One region of the Cellvibrio chitinivorans genome, then DNA from elsewhere that is predicted to be linked to it. Evidence: predicted binding sites of a transcription regulator. Region 1 holds the regulator's gene; each other region holds the start of a gene.
The links. The regulator sigma-54, encoded in region 1, starts transcription at its own class of promoters, with help from an activator protein. The targets are predictions, from matches to a motif close to TGGCACANNNNTTGCNNT.

Region 2: a site for sigma-54 is predicted at 5,131-5,148, ahead of atzF (allophanate hydrolase). Genes of this name have one in related genera too.
Region 3: a site for sigma-54 is predicted at 6,255-6,272, ahead of SPL68_RS11240 (PEP-CTERM sorting domain-containing protein). Genes of this name have one in related genera too.

Annotation. Positions count from the first base shown of each region.
Region 1 covers NZ_JAYKKN010000005.1:7,877-15,439, forward strand. The annotation lists gene lptA (lipopolysaccharide transport periplasmic protein LptA) at 1-174, shown strand, start outside; gene lptB (LPS export ABC transporter ATP-binding protein) at 180-905, shown strand; gene SPL68_RS13840 (RNA polymerase factor sigma-54) at 1,107-2,765, shown strand; gene hpf (ribosome hibernation-promoting factor, HPF/YfiA family) at 2,941-3,231, shown strand; gene ptsN (PTS IIA-like nitrogen regulatory protein PtsN) at 3,326-3,775, shown strand; gene rapZ (RNase adapter RapZ) at 3,804-4,673, shown strand; gene SPL68_RS13860 (HPr family phosphocarrier protein) at 4,677-4,949, shown strand; gene yjgA (ribosome biogenesis factor YjgA) at 5,052-5,570, shown strand; gene SPL68_RS13870 (YhdP family phospholipid transporter) at 5,659-7,563, opposite strand, start outside.
Region 2 covers NZ_JAYKKN010000003.1:253,161-260,723, reverse strand. The annotation lists gene uca (urea carboxylase) at 1-3,256, opposite strand, end outside; gene atzF (allophanate hydrolase) at 3,283-5,079, opposite strand; gene SPL68_RS10965 (deoxyguanosinetriphosphate triphosphohydrolase) at 5,493-6,860, shown strand; gene SPL68_RS10960 (VanZ family protein) at 6,873-7,563, shown strand, end outside.
Region 3 covers NZ_JAYKKN010000003.1:307,518-315,080, forward strand. The annotation lists gene SPL68_RS11200 (TenA family transcriptional regulator) at 1-11, shown strand, start outside; gene SPL68_RS11205 (SDR family oxidoreductase) at 43-858, shown strand; gene SPL68_RS11210 (tetratricopeptide repeat protein) at 906-1,574, shown strand; gene SPL68_RS11215 (response regulator) at 1,590-2,249, shown strand; gene SPL68_RS11220 (sensor histidine kinase) at 2,246-3,664, shown strand; gene SPL68_RS11225 (cupredoxin domain-containing protein) at 3,648-3,980, shown strand; gene SPL68_RS11230 (FTR1 family protein) at 3,982-4,803, shown strand; gene SPL68_RS11235 (hypothetical protein) at 4,790-5,488, shown strand; gene SPL68_RS11240 (PEP-CTERM sorting domain-containing protein) at 5,564-6,076, opposite strand; gene SPL68_RS11245 (hypothetical protein) at 6,525-6,965, shown strand; gene SPL68_RS11250 (NAD(P)/FAD-dependent oxidoreductase) at 6,986-7,563, shown strand, end outside.

The DNA.
Region 1 (7,563 bases):
ATTGATTACGATCTGCTTAAAGAAGTGATGAAAGCCGCTGGCACCAAGAGCACAACCGGTCAAGGTCAACGCATCGAAATTGTTATTCCGCCCAAGGGTGGCGACATCGAGATTATCCAGCGTGGCAACAAAGCCCCACGCTCCTCCCAATCATCTTCCAACGCTGCGCAATAATCTTTATGCCTAGTCTGCACGCACGCCACCTCGCCAAAAGCTACAAAAAACGTCAGGTTGTTATCGATGTGTCCATCACCGTAGAAAGTGGCCACATCGTCGGCCTGCTAGGTCCTAACGGCGCAGGCAAAACTACCTGCTTTTATATGATTGCAGGCTTGGTTCCTGCCGATAACGGCACTGTTTTTATCGATGATCTCGATCTCACCAATCTGCCAATTCATGGCCGCGCTCGCGCAGGCATTGGCTACTTGCCGCAAGAAGCGTCGATTTTCCGCAAGCTCACAGTGACCGATAACATCATGGCGATTCTGGAGACGCGCAAGGATTTGGATCGCGCGCAGCGCAACGAAAAACTGGAGTCGCTGCTGAACGAATTTCACATCACTCACATCCGCGACAGTCAGGGTATGGCACTGTCTGGCGGTGAACGCCGCCGGGTGGAAATCGCTCGTGCGCTGGCAACTGACCCTAAATTTATCCTGCTCGACGAACCCTTTGCCGGGGTTGATCCTATTTCGGTAAACGATATCAAAGAGATTGTTCGCCACCTGAAAGATCGCGGCATCGGTGTCCTGATTACTGATCACAACGTACGCGAGACACTGGATATCTGTGAAACAGCTTATATCGTGAGCGAAGGCCACATTATTGCCGAAGGCAATGCCGACACCGTACTGAGTAATAGCAAGGTGCGCGAAGTTTATCTAGGCGAACACTTCCGCCTCTAAAGCCAGAATTTCAAATGTTTGTGTGTTACCAAACACCGTTCAACAGCACCATAGGCAACACACAAACAACTTGACAAGTAACAATCTTTATTCATTAGGCACAAAGCTTGCTTAGCCGTATTGCTTGCGCGCCAAACCCTGACTAAACTCCACCTATCTGATGTTTTTCATCCTGCTTTATAAGGGTTTGTCGTTCACATAATGAAGCAATCTCTCCAGCTCAAACTCGGTCAACAGCTGACCATGACTCCCCAGTTGCAACAGGCTATTCGCCTTTTGCAATTATCGACATTGGACCTGCAACAAGAGATTCAGGAAGCGCTCGATTCCAATCCTATGCTGGAAGTCGAAGAGGGCTATGACTCTCCCAGCTCATCCACGGAATACGAAGGCAGCGAACAGGATCAGACGGATTACACGCGCCAATTGGAAATCGCCGCCGAAGCTGGAACCGACCACGGCACCGACTTTACCGCCAGCGAAAACTTCTCATCAGCTACTGACAACTACAACGAAAGCAATAACTACAACGACAGTGGCGACTCTTTTGGTGAAAGCGAAAGCTTCAGTGGCGATACCGAATCCTTTGGTGATAGCGATGTGTACGGCGAAGGCGACAGCTTCAGCGCCGACAGCGGTGACTGGAGCGACTCAATCCCAAGCGACCTGCCGGTAGATACCAGCTGGGATGATGTTTACCAAGCTTCTTCAAGCGGCAGCGGCAGTAATTACGACAACGAAGACAGCGATTTTGAAAGCCGTCGCGCCGCAACTGACTCCCTCTATGATCACTTGATGTGGCAACTGAATCTGACTCCCATGTCGGATCGCGACCGCATTCTGGCCATGGCCATTATTGATGCAGTAGAACCCAGCGGCATGCTCTCCATCAGCATCGAAGAAATCTTCGAAGGCATGGGCAGCGATTTGGAAGAGCTGGAGCTGGATGAAGTTGTTGCAGTACAAAAACTCCTGCAACAGTTTGACCCTTGCGGTGTGTGCAGCCAAAACCTGTCCGAGTGTCTGCTGGTGCAATTGCAGCAATTTGACCCCAAAACACCACTTCTAGACTCAGCCAAGCTGATCGTAAAACAGTATTTGCCGGTGCTTGGCAGCCGCGATTATCGCCAGTTAATGCGCCGCACCAAACTCAAAGAAGCAGAATTGAGTCAGGCGGTCGCGTTAATCCAAAGCTTAAACCCACGCCCGGGCGACATGATTGCCACCGGCGATACCGAATATGTCGTGCCCGATGTATTCGTGGAAAAGCGCGATGGCCGCTGGATTGTTGAGCTAAACCCGGATATCGCCCCGCGCTTACGGATCAATGCCGACTATGCCTCCATGGTCAAGCGTGCCGATTCCAGCAGCGACAACACCTTCCTGAAAGACAACCTACAAGAAGCGCGCTGGTTCCTGAAAAGCCTGCAAAGCCGTAACGAAACACTACTCAAAGTAGCGAGCTGCATCGTCGAAAAGCAGCGCGGCTTTTTGGATTACGGTCCCGAGGCGATGAAACCGCTGGTGCTGCACGATATTGCCGAAATTGTAGAAATGCACGAATCCACTATTTCGCGTGTGACCACCCAAAAATACATGCACACCCCACAGGGTATTTTTGAGCTGAAATACTTTTTCTCCAGCCATGTCAGCACCGATAGCGGCGGCGAGTGCTCATCCACGGCGATTCGCGCCATCATCAAAAAACTGGTGAGCGCCGAAAATCCCAAGAAGCCACTGAGCGATAGCAAAATTACTGATTTACTTGCGGAGCAAGGTATCCAGGTTGCGCGCCGCACCATCGCCAAGTATCGGGAATCGCTCAATATTCCACCGTCTAATGAACGCAAAACGATTTAATTAGCTCCCGTCAAATCACAACGGGAACTAAACATATGATTTCGGGTACGCAATGAGATAGCCCGTAGAAATCACAGGTTAGAACACCTATCAAAAGTTCGGATGAGAATGAATGGATGTATGCGAGGGTTGCGCAACCCGCAACCGTTTTTGTTTCTAGCGAGAGGAAGTTTCTATGCAAATAAATATCAGCGGTCACCACGTAGAAGTTACTGATTCGATGAGAGATTACGTTACCGGCAAGCTGGATCGACTGAACAATCACCACGACCGCATCACGAGCACCAATGTCATCTTCTCGGTAGACAAATTAATCCAAAAAGCTGAAGCCACTATTCATGTTAGCGGCAAAGATATATTTGCCGATGCAACTCATGAAGATCTGTATGCCGCAATTGATGCATTGGTCGATAAGCTCGACCGCCAATTGATCAAGCACAAAGAGAAGATGCGCAGCCACCGCTAACCCGCGGACGCTCACATCATTAATAGACCCGATGCCGCCACCCTTACCCAGGGTGCCGGCATTCCTTATTGAGAGATGCCCAGCATACCTTGCCATGCAAATTCAATCCCTGATTAGCCCCGGCCGCACCCTGTGCGGTATTGAAGCGGGCAGTAAAAAACGCGCTCTGGAAATTTTGGCCAATACCATTGCCCAGGATATTCCTGACATTGACGCCGACGAACTCTTCCGCAGTCTGATTGGCCGCGAACGCCTCGGCTCTACTGGCATTGGCCACGGCATTGCCATCCCCCACTGTCGCATCGAACACTGCAGTGGCACGGTTGGCGCCTTGATTACCTTGGCTGACCCAATCGAATTTGATGCTATCGATTCACAACCTGTCGATATTCTGTTTGCCATGTTAGTGCCGCAAGATGCGCACAGCGAACACTTGCAAACACTCGCTGCCTTGGCTGAAGCGCTGAACAAAAGTGACTATCGCCAACGCCTGCGTGCGGCAAGTAGTAATGAAGCACTGTTTGAAGCTGCACTTACCAATTAAATAGATTTTTCATTATCAGGATTTGCTTATGCATCTGGTGATTGTCAGCGGCCTGTCCGGCTCGGGGAAAAGTACAGCGCTTCACGTCCTTGAAGACGTGGGTTTCAACTGTATTGATAACCTGCCCGTTAGCCTCCTACCCGCATTAGTCGCCCAGATTCAAATCCACAAAGATGACCAACACCGCTTTGCGATTGGTATAGATGTGCGCAATGCATGGCAAGATTTGGCGATCTTCCCGCAGATGATTAGCACGCTCAAAGAGGCGCACCTGCCCTTCCAAACCCTGTTTCTGGATTCGCAGCCAGCGGTATTAATTCAACGCTTCAGTGAAACCCGCCGCAAACACCCGCTGTCTGACAAGCACACCAGTTTGGAGGAAGCAATCAGTGCAGAAGATGCACTGCTAGAGCCGATCCGTGACTGCGCCGATCAGGTAATCGATACCAGTCATCTTAATCTGCATGAATTGCGCGACTTGGTAAAAGAGCGCGTGGTTGGCCGCAGTGAATCGACCATGGCGATTTTGTTTGAATCCTTTGGTTTCAAACACGGCGTACCTGTTAATGCAGATTTGGTATTCGATGCCCGCTGCCTGCCCAATCCGCATTGGAAGCCCAGCTTGCGCCCACAGACAGGTAAGGACCAGGAGGTCATCGATTTTCTTGAAGAGCAGGTGACCGTGAAGGAGATGTACGAGGATATCGAGCATTATCTGGCCCGCTGGTTGCCGCGCTATCAGGCTAATAATCGCAGCTACATCACTATCGCTATTGGCTGTACTGGCGGACAACACCGCTCAGTGTACTTATCCGAACGCTTACAAAAACACTTCGACCAGATATTTAGCGATGTGCAGGTTCGTCATCGCGATATTAACAAACACAAAAAACACTAGATCATGTACACCGAAACTCTCGACATCATCAACAAACGCGGTCTCCATGCCCGCGCGGCCGCCAAGCTTGCAACTCTAGCCAACCAGTATCAGGCCAAGGTGCAGGCGCGTGTAGGCGAAGGCAACTGGGCCGATGCCAAAAGTGTGATGTCATTAATGCTACTGGCCGCCAGCCAAGGCACCCCTTTAGAAGTCAGTGTGGAAGGCGATGACGCCGAGGCTGCACTCTGCGCGATACGCGCGCTTATCGCCGACCGCTTTGAAGAAGGCGAATAAATCGCCTATTGTTTAACCAATGCCAGCCGCAAAGGTTGTTGTTCTGCACCAACTGCTCTAAGCTGCGCGCCCTTTTATTGATTCAGCATCGACAGCACTGCCATGGTTTACAACTACGACGATATCAATCCCGATGATTACATCCTGAGCAAATCGCAGGTCAAACGCGATATGCACGCACTACAAGCGCTGGGTGAAAGCTTTATCACCATGAATGAAAAGCAACTCGCCCAGATCCCGCTGAGCGAAGAGATGCTGGATGCGATTTATATCGCGCGCAAAATGCCACCCAAAGAAGCGCGCCGCCGTCAGATCCAATACATTGGACGCTTGATGCGCGAAGGTAATCACGAAGAAATTAAAGCTGCGGTGGACAAGTTGCAAAACCGCAGCGATCAATACGTGCATCGTCAACATCAGGTAGAGCGTTATCGCGACTTGCTGATTGAGGGCGACAAGCAAATCTTCCAAACACTTGTAACCTCTTGCCCCGGTATTGATGTTCAACACCTACGCCAGTTGATTCGCAGCGCGCAAAAAGAGCGCGAAGAAAACAAGCCGCCTGCAAGCGCACGTAAACTCTTTGGCTTTATTCGCGAAGCACTTGAAAGTCAGGATTAAAAACCTGCTGTTCAAATACCAAAAGGGCGCCATTGAGCGCCCTTTCTATTATTTGCTGTTGCTTGCTACTCATTCCTGATTTCCGCGGCTATTGATCAGGAGGCTTTTGCTCGGCAGCTTCCTCTTTATTTACGCTCTCACGCAGACTTTTTTCGCTTTCAAACAGGCGATCAAAACGCATTTTGGGATCATCCCAACTGCCGGTAATCGTGTAGCTGACACTGGTTGCCTGATCCACCTGCTTCTTGAACAGCTTGCTCACCACATAGATACCCGCCGCTGCAGGTAAACCTGCTGCCAGCACCGCATAGAAAGTCACATTGCCTGCTACCGGCAAAGTGGCTACCAAGCGGGTATTCAGGGTTTCTTTGCGCATATTGATGGTGCCCGCCATCTGCATGCCGCTGGACGGTGTTTGCACTACCAAGGGCTCTTCAAACACCAGAGTGCCCTGATTAAAACGCACCTTGCCCTTGATGCTGTCATAGGCGAGGCCGCTTTTATAGAGATCGGAAAAGTCAAAACGCAGGCGCCGCGCGAGGGTATCAAAATTCAGGATCGACATAAGACGCAATAGGCCATCGCCTGCACTGGCATCGCGTTTAAAGCGGCCATTATCGATTTGAATAGTCATATCGCCCCCAAGATTTACCAGAGCAAAATCCTGCGGCGAACCGGACCAAAACAGATCTGCGCGAAAATGTGCCGATTGGCTTTCCAGCGTATCCGGCTTATCCCACGCCTGCAAAACGGCAGCTAAATCGCCTGCACTCAGATCACCAATAAAGCGCGATTGCACCCCCACAGGCGTGTTTTGCCAAATTAATTTGGCGCCCGCCTCTGCCCCCTCAACGCCTTTGGCGCCACTAACCGTCACGCCGCGGATACTGCCTTGAATGTTATCGATCACCACTCCCTTGTCATCGGGGCGCAACAGGAGCGACCAGCTGCCGAAGTTGTCCTCATCCACCATCAAGGAGGCCACACTGATATTAGCCAAAGGTAGCTTGCGCGGATCAATCACCTCGACCGGTTTCGCAGGCTCTGTACCAACTTGTTCCTGCCCCAACATAGCCTTGGTCAGCGAGAGTCGTTTCAGATCGATCTCAAGGGGAAGATAGGTGCGCTCTGGCACCACAACCCGGCCGGACACCACGGCGTTATCCACATCCAGCTGCCAACCCGTCTGTACTGGCACTGCCACCACATTCAGATTTTCAAGGGTTGTCGAGCCTAGCTCGTATTGCCCCAACATAAGTTCTGCCCGGAACGGCAGACCCGCCACCTTTCCTACTACATCAGATTCGGAAGTAATTGAGGCATTGGCTTGGGATGTATTCGCTTGTGGCGACAGAGCATGAGCCACTGCCGGTGTCAGTTGCTCGCTATAGCTCAAGTAGCGCGCCTGCACAGCTTTCCATGCATCCAAATCTATCGATGGCAAAAAGCCGGAGACTAAAAATTGCGGCTGATCAGCCAGTTTGGCCTCACTTGCCAGAGCGATATTGGCATTGAGCAGACTGTTATTGCGCCCGCGATCTGTACGCAACAAGGCGTGTAGATCATTGTTGTAACGCACATCTATCTGCGCCTGACGCTCCTGCATCCAAAACTTGAATTCAAACGGTCGCTCGCTGCTAGCCGATTTGCCATAGGGCGCGGGTAAATCAACACTCACCCCCGCGAGATTGCTGCTAACCGTCACCTGCGCAAACGCGTCATCGGCGAACTCTTCGGCTGTCCCGGCGCTATTCATCGATTCTTCAGGGCTTAGCTCAACCAGATTTTTAGCGCGCGCAGGGCGATGATTTAGCTGTACCTGTGCGTGATAAGGCAGGCGACCATTCAGGAATAACACCTCGGGGCGCTGACTCCAGTAGGCGATCTTTTGCGCATCCACCGCCCCATTTACATCGACAAGGGTTTGGCTGTAAGTATCGAGTTTGCGTGTGCTCAACACCGCTTCGACTGGCTCATCAAACAGTTGCGCTTT
Region 2 (7,563 bases), on a different contig from region 1:
GCAGGAATTGTTCGTGTTCAGCGAGGCTGAAATAATCTTCTTCAATACGCAGGCTCAAACGACCTTCGCGGAAGGCTTCACGCTGCGCGGTCAATTCATCTTCAGTAACTTCGTAGTAGCGCACGCGGTCAAAAAATTTCAGCAACCAAGGCTCGCCATCTTTGAATACCGGATTTTTCAAAAATTTATTCCAGATGGGCAGAGTGCGACCGACCAATTGATAGCCGCCGGGTGAGTCCATGCCATAGATACACATGTAAACGCCGCCGATGCCCACGGTGCCTTCGGCGGTGTAGGTGCGCGCTGGGTTGTATTTTGAGGTGAGTAAACGATGGCGCGGGTCAACCGGAACAGCGCAAGGTGCACCCAGGTACACATCGCCCAAACCCAGCACCATATAGCTGGCATCAAACAATGTTTGTTTAACTTGTTCGATGGAATCCAAGCCGTTAATACGACGCATAAATTCAGTGTTGCTCGGCAGCCAAGGCGCTGTGTCGCGCACTGATTGGCGATAGCGCGATACGGCATCAAGCGTGGCTGAGTCTTCAAAGGCCATCGGCAGGTGAACGATACGGCTCGGTACTTTGGTATCGCGCGCATCGCCCAGCGTTTCTTCAATTACCAGCAATTGATTAATCAAGTCTCGTTGATGAATAACACGGCTGTCGTAATTGATTTGTAGCGAACGCACACCGGGTGACAATTCAATCACGCCATTAATTGGCGATGCTTTTAAGGCTTCCATCAATGCGTAAACACGCAAACGCAAACTCAATTCGAGAATGTTGTCGCCGTACTCAAGCAAAATATATTTGTCGCCGGCTTGGCGATAGCTGACGAGTGGGCGGCCATTTTGTGCGGGCAGCGCCGCAACAATGCATTCAGAAATAGTATTTTCCGGTTTAATAATTGGTGCAGGCAGTACCGCTGGTTGCATGCTTAAATTTTCAATCGCGCGATCAATGGATAATTCCATCGCCAGCGCTGTATCAAAACTTAAACGTTTAAAGCGAATTTTATCGCCGGGTTTAACTTGGCCGACTTTCCACAGCTCTGCTTTTACAATCGTCACTGGGCAAACAAAGCCGCCGAGGCTTGGGCCGTCTTTGGTGAGAATGACGGGCATGTCGCCAGTAAAGTTAATCGAACCAATCGCATATTCAGTATCGTGAATATTGGAAGGATGCAGACCGGCTTCACCGCCATCGCTGCGCGTCCAAGTTGGTTTGGGGCCATTCAAACGAATACCTAAACGATTGGAGTTGTAATGCACTTCCCACGCGGTGGAGAAAAACATGTCAATCGCTTCGGGTTTGAAAAAATCCGGCGCGCCGTGTGGGCCGTAAAGCACACCGATTTCCCACTCATTGGGATAGGTTGGGATTAATTCAGCGGGTGCCGCCGCCGCTTCATAAACTGGTGCGGGAGTAGTGCAAGCGGCGATAGTAGGATTGCTAATTGGCAACATATCGGTTGCGCGCAGAGTGCGACCCGCGTGACCACCAAATTGTCCCAACGCAAAAGTCGAGCGGCTGCCCAAATAAACTGGCACATCAAAACCATTGCGCACCGCGAGGTAACCGCGGCAGCCTTGTTCGGCTTTGCCAACTTCCAGAATTTGTCCGGCTTTAATGGCAACCGGTTGCCAGAATGGAATTAATTCACCATCGATTTTCGCGGGCGATGTTGCGCCTGTCAGTGCGATAACCGCATCGCGATGGAATTTTAATTTCGGCCCGATAATGGTGTACTCAAGTGCAGCGGCGCTTTCGTGGTTGCCCACAATACGGTTAGCTAAACGGAAGGCATAATCATCCATTGGCCCTGAGGGCGGTACACCAATGCTCCACAGGCCTACGCGGCCGGGATAATCCTGCACGCTGGTGTAGGTGCCCGGTTGCAAAACTTCAACTACCGGCGCGCTGTATTCAAAGCTCGCGAGTTTGTTGGTAGCAACATCGCCGCTACCAAAAAAATCGGTCGCAATAATTTGACGCAGATAATCCAGATTGGTCGCAATACCTGCTGCGCGCGTTTCGTTCAGCGCGGTAATCATTTTATTAATCGCATCAGCGCGATCTGTGCCGTGCACAATAATTTTGGCGATCATCGGGTCGTAATAAGGCGATACTTCGGTGCCGGTCGAAACCCAAGTGTCGTTGCGCGCGGAATCAGAAAACTGTACGTCGGTTAATACGCCGGGCGATGGTTGGAAATCGCGCACTGGATCTTCGGCGTATAAGCGCACTTCAATTGCCGCGCCTTTAGGATTAATTTCGATATCCAGCTTTGGTGGAGTACCTGCGGCGGTGAGGATCATCCACTCCACCAAATCCACACCTGTGCAAGCTTCTGTAATCGGATGTTCTACTTGCAGGCGGGTATTTACTTCCAAAAAGTAAAAGGCATCGCGCGCGGCATCGTAAATATATTCAATAGTTCCGGCAGAGCGATAATTTACGGCTTCACCCAAACTTTTGGAGGCAGCCAATAATTTTTCGCGTGTTGCTGCTGGCAGGTTAGGGGCGGGAGTTTCTTCAACCACTTTTTGGTTGCGGCGTTGCAGCGAACAATCGCGTTCGCCGAGTGCGAGTACATTGCCGTTGCCATCACCAAATATTTGCACTTCTACGTGACGGGCGTTATCGACAAAACGTTCGAGGAATACACCGCTATCGCTAAAAAAGTTTTGGCCTAAACGCTTAACACTTTCATAAGCGGCGATTAATTCGGCTTCGTTGTTACAGCGGGTCAAACCAATACCACCACCACCGGCGGTGCTTTTTAACATCACCGGATAGCCGAGTTCAGCGGCTGAGCTAACGGCTTCTTCAATAGAATTTAACAAACCTGTGCCGGGAGTAAGTGGGACACCGGCCTTTTCAGCGATTTCGCGCGAGGTGTGCTTTAAACCAAATTCGCGGATTTGCGCAGGAGTAGGGCCACAGAATGCAATGCCTTCGGCTTCGCATTGCTCACAAAATTTTGCGTTTTCAGAGAGGAATCCGTAGCCGGGAATTATCGCTTGGGCACCAGTTTCTTTGGCGGCCGCGAGAATTAAATCGGCCTTCAAATAACTTTCGGCTGCCGTATTGCCGCCAAGACAGATAGCTTTATCGCAAGCAGTCACGTGAGCGGAGTTGCGATCTGCATCGGAATAAACGGCAACTGATTCAATACCCATTTTTTTCAGGGTTTTGGCGATGCGAACTGCGATTTCTCCGCGGTTAGCGATAAGTACGGTCTTTAACATTTTCCTTCTCCGGCTGTAATTTTTAATTACTTTTGTAGTGATTTGATATAAGCCCGCCAGCCACCCAGATGCGTAATATCTTTTGCACCATTCACGGCAGCGCCTTCACAGATAAAACCTTTTACTTCGCGACTATCTTTTAGCGTGAGTGTGCCAATGCCTAATGGGGCAGGAATTAGCGCAACAAAACTGCCAAAGTGCTGCACGGGTACATCCCACAATTCCACAATAATTTCTGCACCTTCATCTTCTGTGCGAATTAATCCGGGTTTAGGTGGAGTGGTGTTGGGTAGTGCAAACAGGCGATAATTTTTTGCAGTAAATGTGCTCTCAACAAACAAGGCATTGCGCTCTTGCAGTTGCACATTCAGAGGCATTCCAGTGAGGTGTGCGCCTACTACCGCGAGGCGTACATAACCAGCCGGTGCGGTAGTTGACGGAATATATTCTGGTTGTTTTTTATCAAGCGCACCCAGTGTTAACGCTGTGGCCGCATGCCATTTTTTTCCGAAGGCGGCGAGGGCTGCGTCTTGCCATGCAGGTGCAATTAAGGTGATGCCAAAAGGTAAGCCGTCTGCTCGCATGGTCGCAGGGAGTGCAAGTGCTGAGCAGTCAGCCAGATTCACAAAATTGGTGTAAGTACCAAGTTGACTGTTAACGGCAATCGGATCAGCAGCAACATCAGCAATGGTTGGGTGGCGCGGCGAGGTGGGCACTAATAGTGCATCAACACTGCTCATGAGTGTTTGGATTTTGCGTGCGAGATTTGCACGCTGGTATTCCGCTTTAAATAAATCTGTCGCTGAGAAATTTACCGCTTGCTCAACAATGCTGCGCACAACCTCATTCATCTCGCTGGCATGATCTTTCATAAAATCGCCAATCGCTGCATGGCGCTCTGCAACCCAGGCATCGCCATACAAAATTTGTGCGAGTGCAAACATGGGCGTGAAATCCAATTCGATCAGTTCCACATCCAATGAACGCATTTTTTCGAGTGAAGTTTCCCATGCCGATTTTGCTTGTTCATCGCCAAACCAGTTGGGAGAAGAGGGAATTGCAAGGCGTGGTTTGGATGAAAAATAGGTTGCAGCAGCAGCTTTGCGCGAATAGCCATCGGCGCTATCAAATGCTTCCATAATTGATGCAACCAGTTCGGCATCATCAACCGTCAGTGAAAAAATCGACACGCAATCCAGACTGCGGCAAGCAGGTACTACACCAGTTGTACTGAAGCGACCTTTGGTTGGTTTGAGTCCGACAATATTGTTAAACCCTGCTGGCACACGCCCAGAACCTGCTGTGTCGGTGCCTAAACTAAACGGCACTAAGCCGCGCGCAACAGTAGTGGAAGAACCAGAGCTTGAGCCACCAGAAACGTAGTCCGGTTTAAAAGAGTTGGAGACCGCGCCGTAAGGTGAGCGAGTGCCGACAAGGCCGGTAGCAAATTGATCGAGATTGGTTTTGCCGAGCACAATCGCGCCAGCTTTTTTGAGTTGTGCAACGGCAGTGGCATCAACTTTAGGAATATAGGTAAACGCGGGGCAGGCTGCAGTGGTCGGAAGTCCTGCTACATCAATGTTGTCTTTAACCGCAAAAGGAACACCATAAAGCGGGAGGTGAGTTGGATCTCCCAGTGTTTCCAGCGCGTCAATTTGTGTGCTCAACTCTTCAGCCGAGGCGATATAAATCCAGCTGTTATCGCTGTGACTGAGTTGCGCACGTAAGCTGCTCAATAACGTGCGCGGGGCAAGACCTTGAATGCGATAGGCATTCAGCCATTCGTTGATAGTCCAGCCAGTAGTAGTGAGTTCTTGCGTCATTATGGTTCCTGCGCGTTAAATCTAAATACAATCTTGGATACAAGTTTGTATTCAGCAGAAACCATGCCAATTGAAAATTGTTCGCAAATTCCCTTGTCTGGAAAAGCGCAAAAACCTTTGTATTCAATGGGTTAAATGACGTAGGCGGGAAGCTATGATCAGCCTAAATGCAGGTATTTGGATATGAATTTGTGCGCTGATCTTGTGCGCTCAAAAAAATCATGGGCTGCATGATGGTGCGCCTAGGCCGCCGCATTCATATCTCGGTTCATCTCAAAAATCACAAATATTGAGATATAGAGGGCGATACTTCATAGTTCATCTCAATTTTTTGCGGTTTTGAGATGACATGATCGGATAGCAAGCCGGCATTTCAAACAGTGACATATTTTAAAAAGGTTAAGGATTTATCTATGCCCATGAACTGGAACCAACTTCTCTGTGCAGACCGCTTGGGGAATCGCAGTGCGAAACATGAAGAGGGGCGTTCGCCGTTTCACTCGGATCACGACAAGATTATTTTCTCTGGCGCGTTTCGTCGGCTTGCGCGCAAAACGCAGGTGCATCCACTTGCGACTAATGATCACATTCATAATCGTATGACACACAGTTTGGAAGTGGCTTGTGTGGGGCGTACTTTGGGGATTCGGGTGGGGCAGGCGTTGCGTGATAAAGGAGATTTACCTGCGCATATTTGGCCGACGGATATTGGTGATATTGTGCAGGCAACCTGTTTGGCGCATGACATTGGCAACCCGCCTTTTGGTCATACGGGTGAAGATGCCATCCGCAACTGGTTTCAAAAAGAAGGCGCTGATTTTTTAAAAAATTTATCGCCCGCAGAGCAGGATGATATTCGTGTGTTTGAGGGCAATGCGCAGGGTTTGCGTGTGCTCACAACATCTGAGTATCACCAGTTTCACGATGGTATGCGGCTGACTTATGCAACGCTTGCAGCATCGATGAAATATCCCTGGACTTCATCGCCAACGGTTTCTGGGCTGCGCCCTAAGGATTCCAAATATGGAATTTTTCAAACTGAGCTAAAGCATGTGCATGAGATCGCACAAAAAACCGGATTAATCGAGCTGGGTACTGATTGGTATTGTCGTCATCCGCTGGTGTATTTAATGGAGGCGGCGGACGATTTTTGCTACGGCATTATTGATCTGGAAGATGGCTTGGAGATGGGCATTCTCAACTGGAATGAAATCTACGAATTGTTGCATCCGGTAATCGCTGATTCTGCGCAGTTGTCGGAGTTGGAGCGATTGTTGAAAAAAGTAAACGATGGAAGAAAGCCTGCCTTGGTGCGTGGCAAGGTAATCGATGCGTTTATCAATGCAGGAACCGCTGCGTTTATCAAACACCAGGATGCTTTTTTGCGCGGCGAAGTTGAAAGCGATTTGATTTCACTCTGTGATCCTAAAGTAAAAAATGCAGTGCAAGCCGCAAAAGATTTGGCCAAAAAGAAAATTTTTAATCACTCGCGCCGGGTTGAATTGGAAATTGGTGCTTATACGGTTATTGGCACCTTGTTAAATACTATTTGTTCTGCGGTTTATGCATCGCTCGGCGATCCGGCAAAAATGACCTACAAGGATAATCGCGTGATGGCATTGATTGGTGAAAACAATTTCCACCCTGATGTGAACTTGCGTGCAAACAACTATGAGTATCAGGCGCTAATGTCCGTGCTCGATTACATCAGTGGCATGACGGATAACTATGCAACCAACCTTGCCAAGCAATTTAATGGGATGGGCTACTCGCAGTATTAAAGGGGTTTTGTTGTGAAAGTGAGCTTGCCTTCCTGGTTGTCTGGATTTTTTGTTCTGTTGATTGTGCCGTTTTTCTTTGTCGGTGGACCAGATAATTTTTCGTCGGTTTTTTTTAATCAGCTGTGGAATTTCGGCCACATTATTTTTTTTTCGATCTTGATGTTGTTGGTGCAAGCCTACAAGCCGCTAACCACTTGGCGCGCTTGGTTGCTGGTGACGTTAATCGCAATTGCAGTCGGGTGTTTGATTGAATTTGTGCAGAAGTTTGTCGGGCGAAATTCTAATCTAGATGATGTGCTGCACAATTTATTTGGCGTTTGGTTGGGATTATTTTGGGGGCAGAAACCCCGGCCATTAATCTGGTGGTTGCGCGGCATTAGCAGTCTGCTGGTTTTGCCGTTGGCCTTGTCGGTGCTGGACGCGGGAGTTGCCAATCTTGCGATGCGTAATCAGTTTCCGCTGCTTAACAATTTTGAATCACGCTATGAAATGCAGCAGGTTGTTGCGCATCCCAATATCGCTGAAACCCGGCAGGCGGATAATTTGGCTGCTAACGGTTCCCACTCGTTAGCGATTACCTTTAGCACTCGCCAATATGCCGGTTTGCGTTTATTGGGGCCTTACGGCGACTGGAGCAAATACACTTACTTGACGATGGATTTTTACAATCCCGATGCGGCGCCGCTAATGGTGGTGCTAAAAA
Region 3 (7,563 bases), on a different contig from region 1:
AAGCAGCTTGACCTAAATAATCGCTCCTAGCGAGGCAAAAAAATGAACATTAAAGGCAAGCTCATTTTACTCACCGGCGCCAGTGGCGGCATAGGCAAAGCCATTGCGCGACGCCTATCCGAGCAAGGTGCGCGCCTGATTCTTGTCGGTCGATCAACGCAGACATTAAATGCCCTTGCACGCGAATTAAATGTGCGCGGCAATGACGGTTTTGTACTGCAAGCCGATATTAGTTGTCGCAGCGGCCGCGAAATCATTCGCACTGCATTGCTCGCACTACAGGAGCCGCTGGATGCGTTAATCAACTGCGCAGGCACAAACTTATTTGGCATGTTGGAAGACAATGATCCAGATGCTATCGAAAAATTAATTGCCACCAATGTCACCGCAACGATTTTATTAACTCGCTTGGCACTGCCATTTCTGGATAAACATCACGGCCGTATTCTCACTATCGGATCCAGTTTTGGCGGCCTTGGCTATCCCGGTTTTAGTGCATATTGCGCGAGCAAATTTGCATTGCGTGGATTTAGCGAAGCGCTGCGACGCGAACTTGGCGACACGAATATTCAAGTCGCCTATCTCGCACCACGTGCAACTAACACCAGCTTAAATAGCGATGCGGTTTGCGCGATGAACAAAGAACTTGGCAACGCAATGGACTCACCGGAACTGGTTGCCCACAAAGTGGAATCCATGCTTTCTTCTAGTCATATGCGCGATGCCAATATCGGTTGGCCCGAACGATTATTTTTACGCATCAACAGTATTTTTCCCTGGATTATTGATAAAGCCTTGCGCGGACAGCTACCCGTAATTCGTCGCCATGCGCAGGCGCCACTCGAACATAATTCTTAAGCGATTCAACCACTTTATTTTTATCCGGTTATTCTAAAGGTGACAGTATGAAAAGTTTCTTGGCAAACAATCTGACAAACAATCGCTTGGCAAAATACCTGCTCATAATGCTGACCAGCTGCTTGAGTTTTATGGCATACGCCGATGAAGCCGCAGATATTCAACAACTGCAAACGCGCTGGGCAGAAATTAAATATCAAACTCCTGAGGCAGAAAAAGAAAAAGCGTTCACGACCCTGATCGCCGACGCGCAGCAATTGCGCGAAGCCAACAATCGTGCTCCCTATCTGATTTGGGAGGCGATCATTCGCTCTACCTATGCTGGTGTAAAAGGCGGCTTAGGCGCATTGGATGAAGTAAAGCAAGCAAAAAAATTATTGGAACAGTCGATCAAGCTCGACCCTGCGGCATTGGCGGGATCGGCTTACACCAGCTTGGGCTCACTCTATTACAAGGTGCCCGGCTGGCCGGTCGGTTTTGGCGATGACAAAAAAGCCAAAGAAATGCTACTTAAGGGCTTGAGCTATAATCCTGATGGCATAGACTCCAATTACTTTTATTGCGACTACTTGTTAGATCAAAAAGAGTATCAACAAGCGGTAGCTGCATTTGAAAAAGCACTCAAAGCTGCCCCTCGCCCCGGGCGTGAATCTGCCGATGCTGGTCGCAAAACAGAAATAAATGCAGCAATGGCCATGGCAAAAAAACATTTATGACGGATTACTAAATCGATGCAAATATTGTTAGTGGAAGATGACGAATTACTTGCAGAAGGTATTGTTAGCGCCCTAACTCGCGCAGGCTTCGCAATCAACTGGTTAAACACTGGCAAAGCGGCAGCGACGCAAGTCGTCGCTGATCCGCCCGATATTATGCTGCTCGATCTGGGCCTTCCAGATATGGACGGCCTGGATATTCTGAAGTTGGTGCGACAAAAAAAATTGTCCACCCAAGTACTGATTCTTACTGCACGCGACAGTACCCATGCAAAAGTGATCGGTCTGGATTCCGGTGCAGATGACTACCTCACCAAACCCTTTGAACTGGAAGAACTACTCGCGCGCCTGCGTGTACTCGAACGCAGACTTGGCAACGCGACCTCATCCGTCATTACCATTGGCTCACTGAGTATCAACACCACTCACCACGAAGCGCTACTCGATGGCCAAGCACTGAATTTATCGCGCCGCGAATATATGCTGCTAAAAACCTTGGTTGAGCAGGTCGGCGTTATTCAAACGCGCGAAGGCCTGGAAGCAAAACTTTATTCCTGGGACGATGAAGTAGCGAGCAATGCAATTGAAGTTCACATTCATAACCTGCGCAAAAAATTGCCTGCCAATTTTATTAAAACACTACGCGGCATTGGCTACATGGTGCCGCGCCCATGAAGTCCATTCGTGGATTCCTTGTCATTATTTTATTGGCGATAGTCACGCTGGCAAATTTTGCAGCGGCAGTGCGTGGTTATTTAGGCAGTATGGATGAGGCTGAGCGTCTTTTTAATCAGCGCTTGTTACAGCAGGTCGATTTATTAAATTACACCCTGCCGCAATCCCTTGAGCAACGAGATAAATCCCAGCTGCCGCTGCAATTTCCTGCGCGCACTTTAGCTGCCGAAGCCTCACTGGAGTTTCAATGGGTGGCGACCGATGGAAAATTACTCGCACGCTCAGCGGCCATGCCCGCACAAGTAGTAGCACCACTGGAAAATGGATTTCAATTTGCCAATTTTCACGACTATCGTTGGCATTTATTAGTCACGCCCAGCAACGATGGCAACAGCTGGTTTATCGTCGCTGAACGAGCTGATCAACGCTACCGCCTAGCGGAGTCAATGATTTTGCAAGCGGTATACCCAATGGTCTTGGCCATTCCGCTTATCGGATTGATCATTTGGTGGGTATTGGGTTTGGGGCTTAAACCCATTACCAATCTTGCACAAGAGTTACGCCAACGAGAAGCAACGGACTTACATCCACTCAAGCAAAAAAACATGCCGATTGAATTAGCACAACTCACACAGTCCGCCAATGATTTATTGCGCCGTCTGGATGCTTCCTTTGCACGCGAAAAACGTTTTTCTGGTGATGCCGCACACGAATTGCGAACACCTATCGCCGCACTGAAAATTCACTGCGAAAATTTGCAGCACGAATTAAACCCTGCACCAGATTCAGTTTACAAATTGAAACAGGGAATTGAGCGAATGAGTTATTTGGTTGAGCAAATTTTATTACTCAACCGAACCACGCCTGACCATTTTATGGGAACCTTTGAAACCATTAACCTGACTCAACTAGCGAAACAGGCAATTGTTGAGCAAAGCGCAGCATTGGATGCAAAGCAGCACCAAATTGAATTTGATGGGGATGAATGCTGGATTTCCGGCGACCGCACAGCACTAACCAGCCTACTCAATAATTTACTAGGCAACGCGATTAAATACACACCCAACAACGGCCAGCTTGCTGTCAATACCTGGCTGCGCGGCAAACATGTTGTGCTTGAGGTGATGGACAGTGGCCCGGGAATTCCAGCCGATGCGCGCGAGCGCGTGTTTGATCGATTTTATCGTTTGGGCGGCGACCGCCACACCTCCAAAGTGCCCGGTTGCGGTTTAGGTTTATCTATCGTTCAACAAGTCGTCAGCTTACATTCCGCGCGCATTTCACTCACTGAATCGCGAGTGGGGCATGGCCTGTTGGTGATGGTGACCTTTGCTGCTGCAAACCAACATTCACACCAAGCAAAAAAACTCGAAATGCATGATCAAAAGGATCACACAGATGAAATGGAAACTTAGCATTGCACTGGGCATGCTGCTTCTGTTTAGCGAATTCGCCACTGCAGAGACACCAACAATTACCATCGAAATTCGCGACCATTTATTTTATCCGGCGCAATTGACGATTCCTGCGAATACCAAAGTAAAGCTGATTATCATTAATCGCGACCCCACTCCGGAAGAATTTGAAAGCTACGAACTCAACCGCGAAAAAGTCATTATGGGCGGTGCAAAAGCGATTATTTTTATCGGCCCGCTCCCCCCCGGCGATTATCCATTTTTTGGTGAGTTCAACCCAAAGACCGCGCAGGGCATGATCAAGGTGGAGAACTAATATGCTCGATGCCGTTTTATTGATATTGCGCGAAGTTCTGGAGGCAGCGCTGATTATCAGCCTGCTTCTGGCACTCAGCAATAAACTGGAGCTGAGTTACCGCTGGAGCCTGTGGGCGCTAATTGCCGGTATAGCCGGATCTGGTTTATTAGCTCATTACGCTTATGAAATTGCAGATGCGTTTGATGGTAGAGGGCAGGAATTGTTGGATGCCGCACTCTACTTCGCAGTAGTCGTTAGCGTGGTTCTGCTTGGCCTACTGATCTTGCCAACGCTGTTTAACGCTCCAGAAGAAAACACAGATGCTCATCATTTAACACATACACGTCTGTTATACAGTTTATTTATCGTCATCGTCAGTTTTTCGCTGATGCGCGAAGGTGCTGAAATTTGGATTTATCTCTCGGCGTTTTCACACAGTCCAGAGATTTTTTCTTCAGCTCTCATAGGTGCAGTGATTGGAGCAGGAATTGGCATGAGTTTGGGTGCAATTATTTTTTACAGTTTTTCCTTTATGCCTGAAAAATTTTTCTTCCCCTCGTTTATCGTGATGATTCAGTTATGGGCGGGTGGATTATCCATGCAAATAGCCAAACAACTAATGCAAATTGATTTACTCAGCTCAGGAGCGCCACTCTGGGACAGCACTTTTTTAGTTAATGAGCATTCATGGCTAGGAGAGCTGCTTTATGCACTTATCGGATATGATTCACGCCCATCGTTAGTTCAGGGAATTTTCTATTTATCAACCGTCACCCCAATATTGCTGGCGTTGATTTGGCATTTGTGGCGTTTGCGAGCAATCACCCATGAAAAAATTTAGTTTTGTCGCTCTAATAATTTCACTATCGACTTGCGCAATGCCGGTGTTGGCAGAAATGAATCGCGTATATCACCCCTATGTCGAACAAAATGAACGCGAACTTGAATATGGCTTTACCTTGCGCGACTTGGGAGGCGAGCAGGAATTATTAAATCGTGCAGGCATAGGCTACACCTGGAACGATAAACTATTCACCGAGGTTTATTTGCTCACTGAGTCCATCACTCACGAAGGCGAACAGATTCGCGGTTACGAAGCAGAGTTGAAATGGCAAATCACTGAGCAGGGAGAATACTGGGCAGATTGGGGCTTATTAATGGAAGCAGGCACAGCCAAAGATATTAGCAGCCATGAATTTGCTGTAGGTCTTTTATGGGAGAAAGAATTAGCCAGCCGCTGGGTCGCTACCGCCAATCTGATCGCCGAATATGAATTTGGCAGTGATATTGAATCGGAATTTGAATCGGCGTTGCGCGCACAATTGCGCCATCGCTACAGTGCCAGCTTTGAACCTGCAATTGAACTTTATCTGGACGATCAGGATTGGGCTGTGGGCCCCGCCTTTATGGGCACAATTAAACTCTCTGGCCGTCAACAATTGCGCTGGGAGCTGGGATTCTTATTTGGGTTGGATAAAGATACGCCCGAGAATAATCTGCGCGGCCTGATTGAATATGAGTTTTAACTCTCTGGAACACCAACTAGACAGAATAAAAAAACCGCTCGGTGTGAGCGGTTTTTTTTGACTGGAGCAAGAGAATTAAGCGCGAACTTTTCTTCTCATTACACCCAAGCCCAGCAGACCCAAGCCAAACAGCATCAGGGTGCTTGACTCTGGAACGTTTACGGTCAGAGTAGACTTACCCACGATAAAGTCACCAGCCAAACTTGTCACGGTAACAGCTAAAGTACCATCGAGATTTAACTTAGCCAGTGAACTGAAACCAAGGTTACCTACCCAAGTCTCAGTTGCATCAAATTCAACGCCGCCATCCTGAAAATCAAAATTGCCCAGCTTTACCAGAGCCAATTCAAATGGAAACCAAAATGGGTCATTTGCATCGTCTTTAATATCAATTGAAATACTGGCGCTTAAAGCTGAACCAGGAGTAAAACCCCATTCGTTAATATCATGAACCCAGCTAATGCTCTGGAAAGTATTTAATTTGGTCTCAACACCATCGCGCTCTACATCAACAATCATGCCCGCAAAGCTGTTCAGGGATAACGCGCAAAGTGCAGCAGCAAAAAGTACTTTTAAGGATTTAATCATTTTGATAGTTCCATGTTTGGTCAATTAACACGGGCAACAAACCGCTGCCCTCCTCCTATTACGGGTGTTAGGAGAGGCTCACACCCAGTCCATCCAATCAACTAGAGTCAGGTGAAACACCATTCCATATTCGACTGGCAGTGGATGAACCCGCAGACTCACCCACTTGGCATCAAAATTAGCAAAATCCAGGCCAGCATTATTTTTGGCATTGTTATCAACAAATTAGAGATAACCACGTCACATTTTTATTTTTCAAATGTAAATAATTCCGACACAAAACCTTAGCTTTTTAGCTCCTCTTAGTGCTGGCTATGAATGGAATCATCAAGTCTATAGCACCTGCTGCTCAGGTCACTTAAACCTCGATTTACGCGACATTGATGCTTATACTCGCGCGTTCAAAAAATTTGCGATTTATTCACAAAATCAACTTCAAGGAGCTTTTATGAAACAGCTAATTGGTATGAAACAACTAACTAGTATGAAACAGCTGTATTGGTCGTTAGTCACTGCGTTTGCATTGCTTTTCTCTGTCTCCGCGAGCGCCGCTCCAGAGCTGATCAACCCTGATCCAATCGCGGTGCCGTCATCACTTGTGGAAGTTCAAGTAGTCGGCAGTATTAAACATGCGTTGACCACCCGCGGCTGGGTAGTGAGCAGCGAAAGCCAGGGCAAAATCGATGCGACACTCAATCTGCGCTCCCATGTTGCCCGCATTGCGATTTATCACGATCTGAAGCAGGTGCGCATTGAGTACGTATCGAGCGTCAATCTGGATTACAAGGAAAAAGACGGCAAACGCTACATTCACCGCAACTATCTGAGCTGGGTTAAAAATGTGGCGGCTGATATCAACAAGAACATGCAATTAAGCGTAGCTAACTAACAGGATTTACCGGGTTTTCGATGTCATCACCAGCCATGTCCATTCACTCACATTATCCTGTTGTCATTATTGGCGGCGGCCCCGCCGGGAGCGTCGCAGCTTCCCGCTTGGCGCAGCGGGGAATCAACGCCTTGGTATTAGAGCGCGAAAAATTTCCGCGCTTTCACATTGGCGAATCCCTGCTGCCCAATGGCAACCGCGTATTAAAAGAAATTGGTGTGTGGGACAAAGTTGCCGCTGCCGGTTTTATCGAGAAGCGTGGTGCGCAATTTACGCTGGCTGATCGCTCGCGCACTGTGCGCAATGTATTTGCGCAAGGCTGGATTCCCGGTCTGGAAATGACTTATCAGGTCGAGCGCGCGCGCTTCGATGAGATTCTTCTGCGCCATGCACAGAGCCTCGGCGCTCAAGTTTGCGAAGAAACCTCCGTGATGAGTGTTCAGCGGCACAATCAACAATGGCAGATTGCCACCGAACATCACGGCCAAGCCGCAACCGTCACTGCAGACTGGGTGATAGATGCCAGCGGCAGACACTGCGTCATGGGGCGAACCATGAAACTGGAAAAATCCCCACTGCCCTACCCAGGGCGCATGGC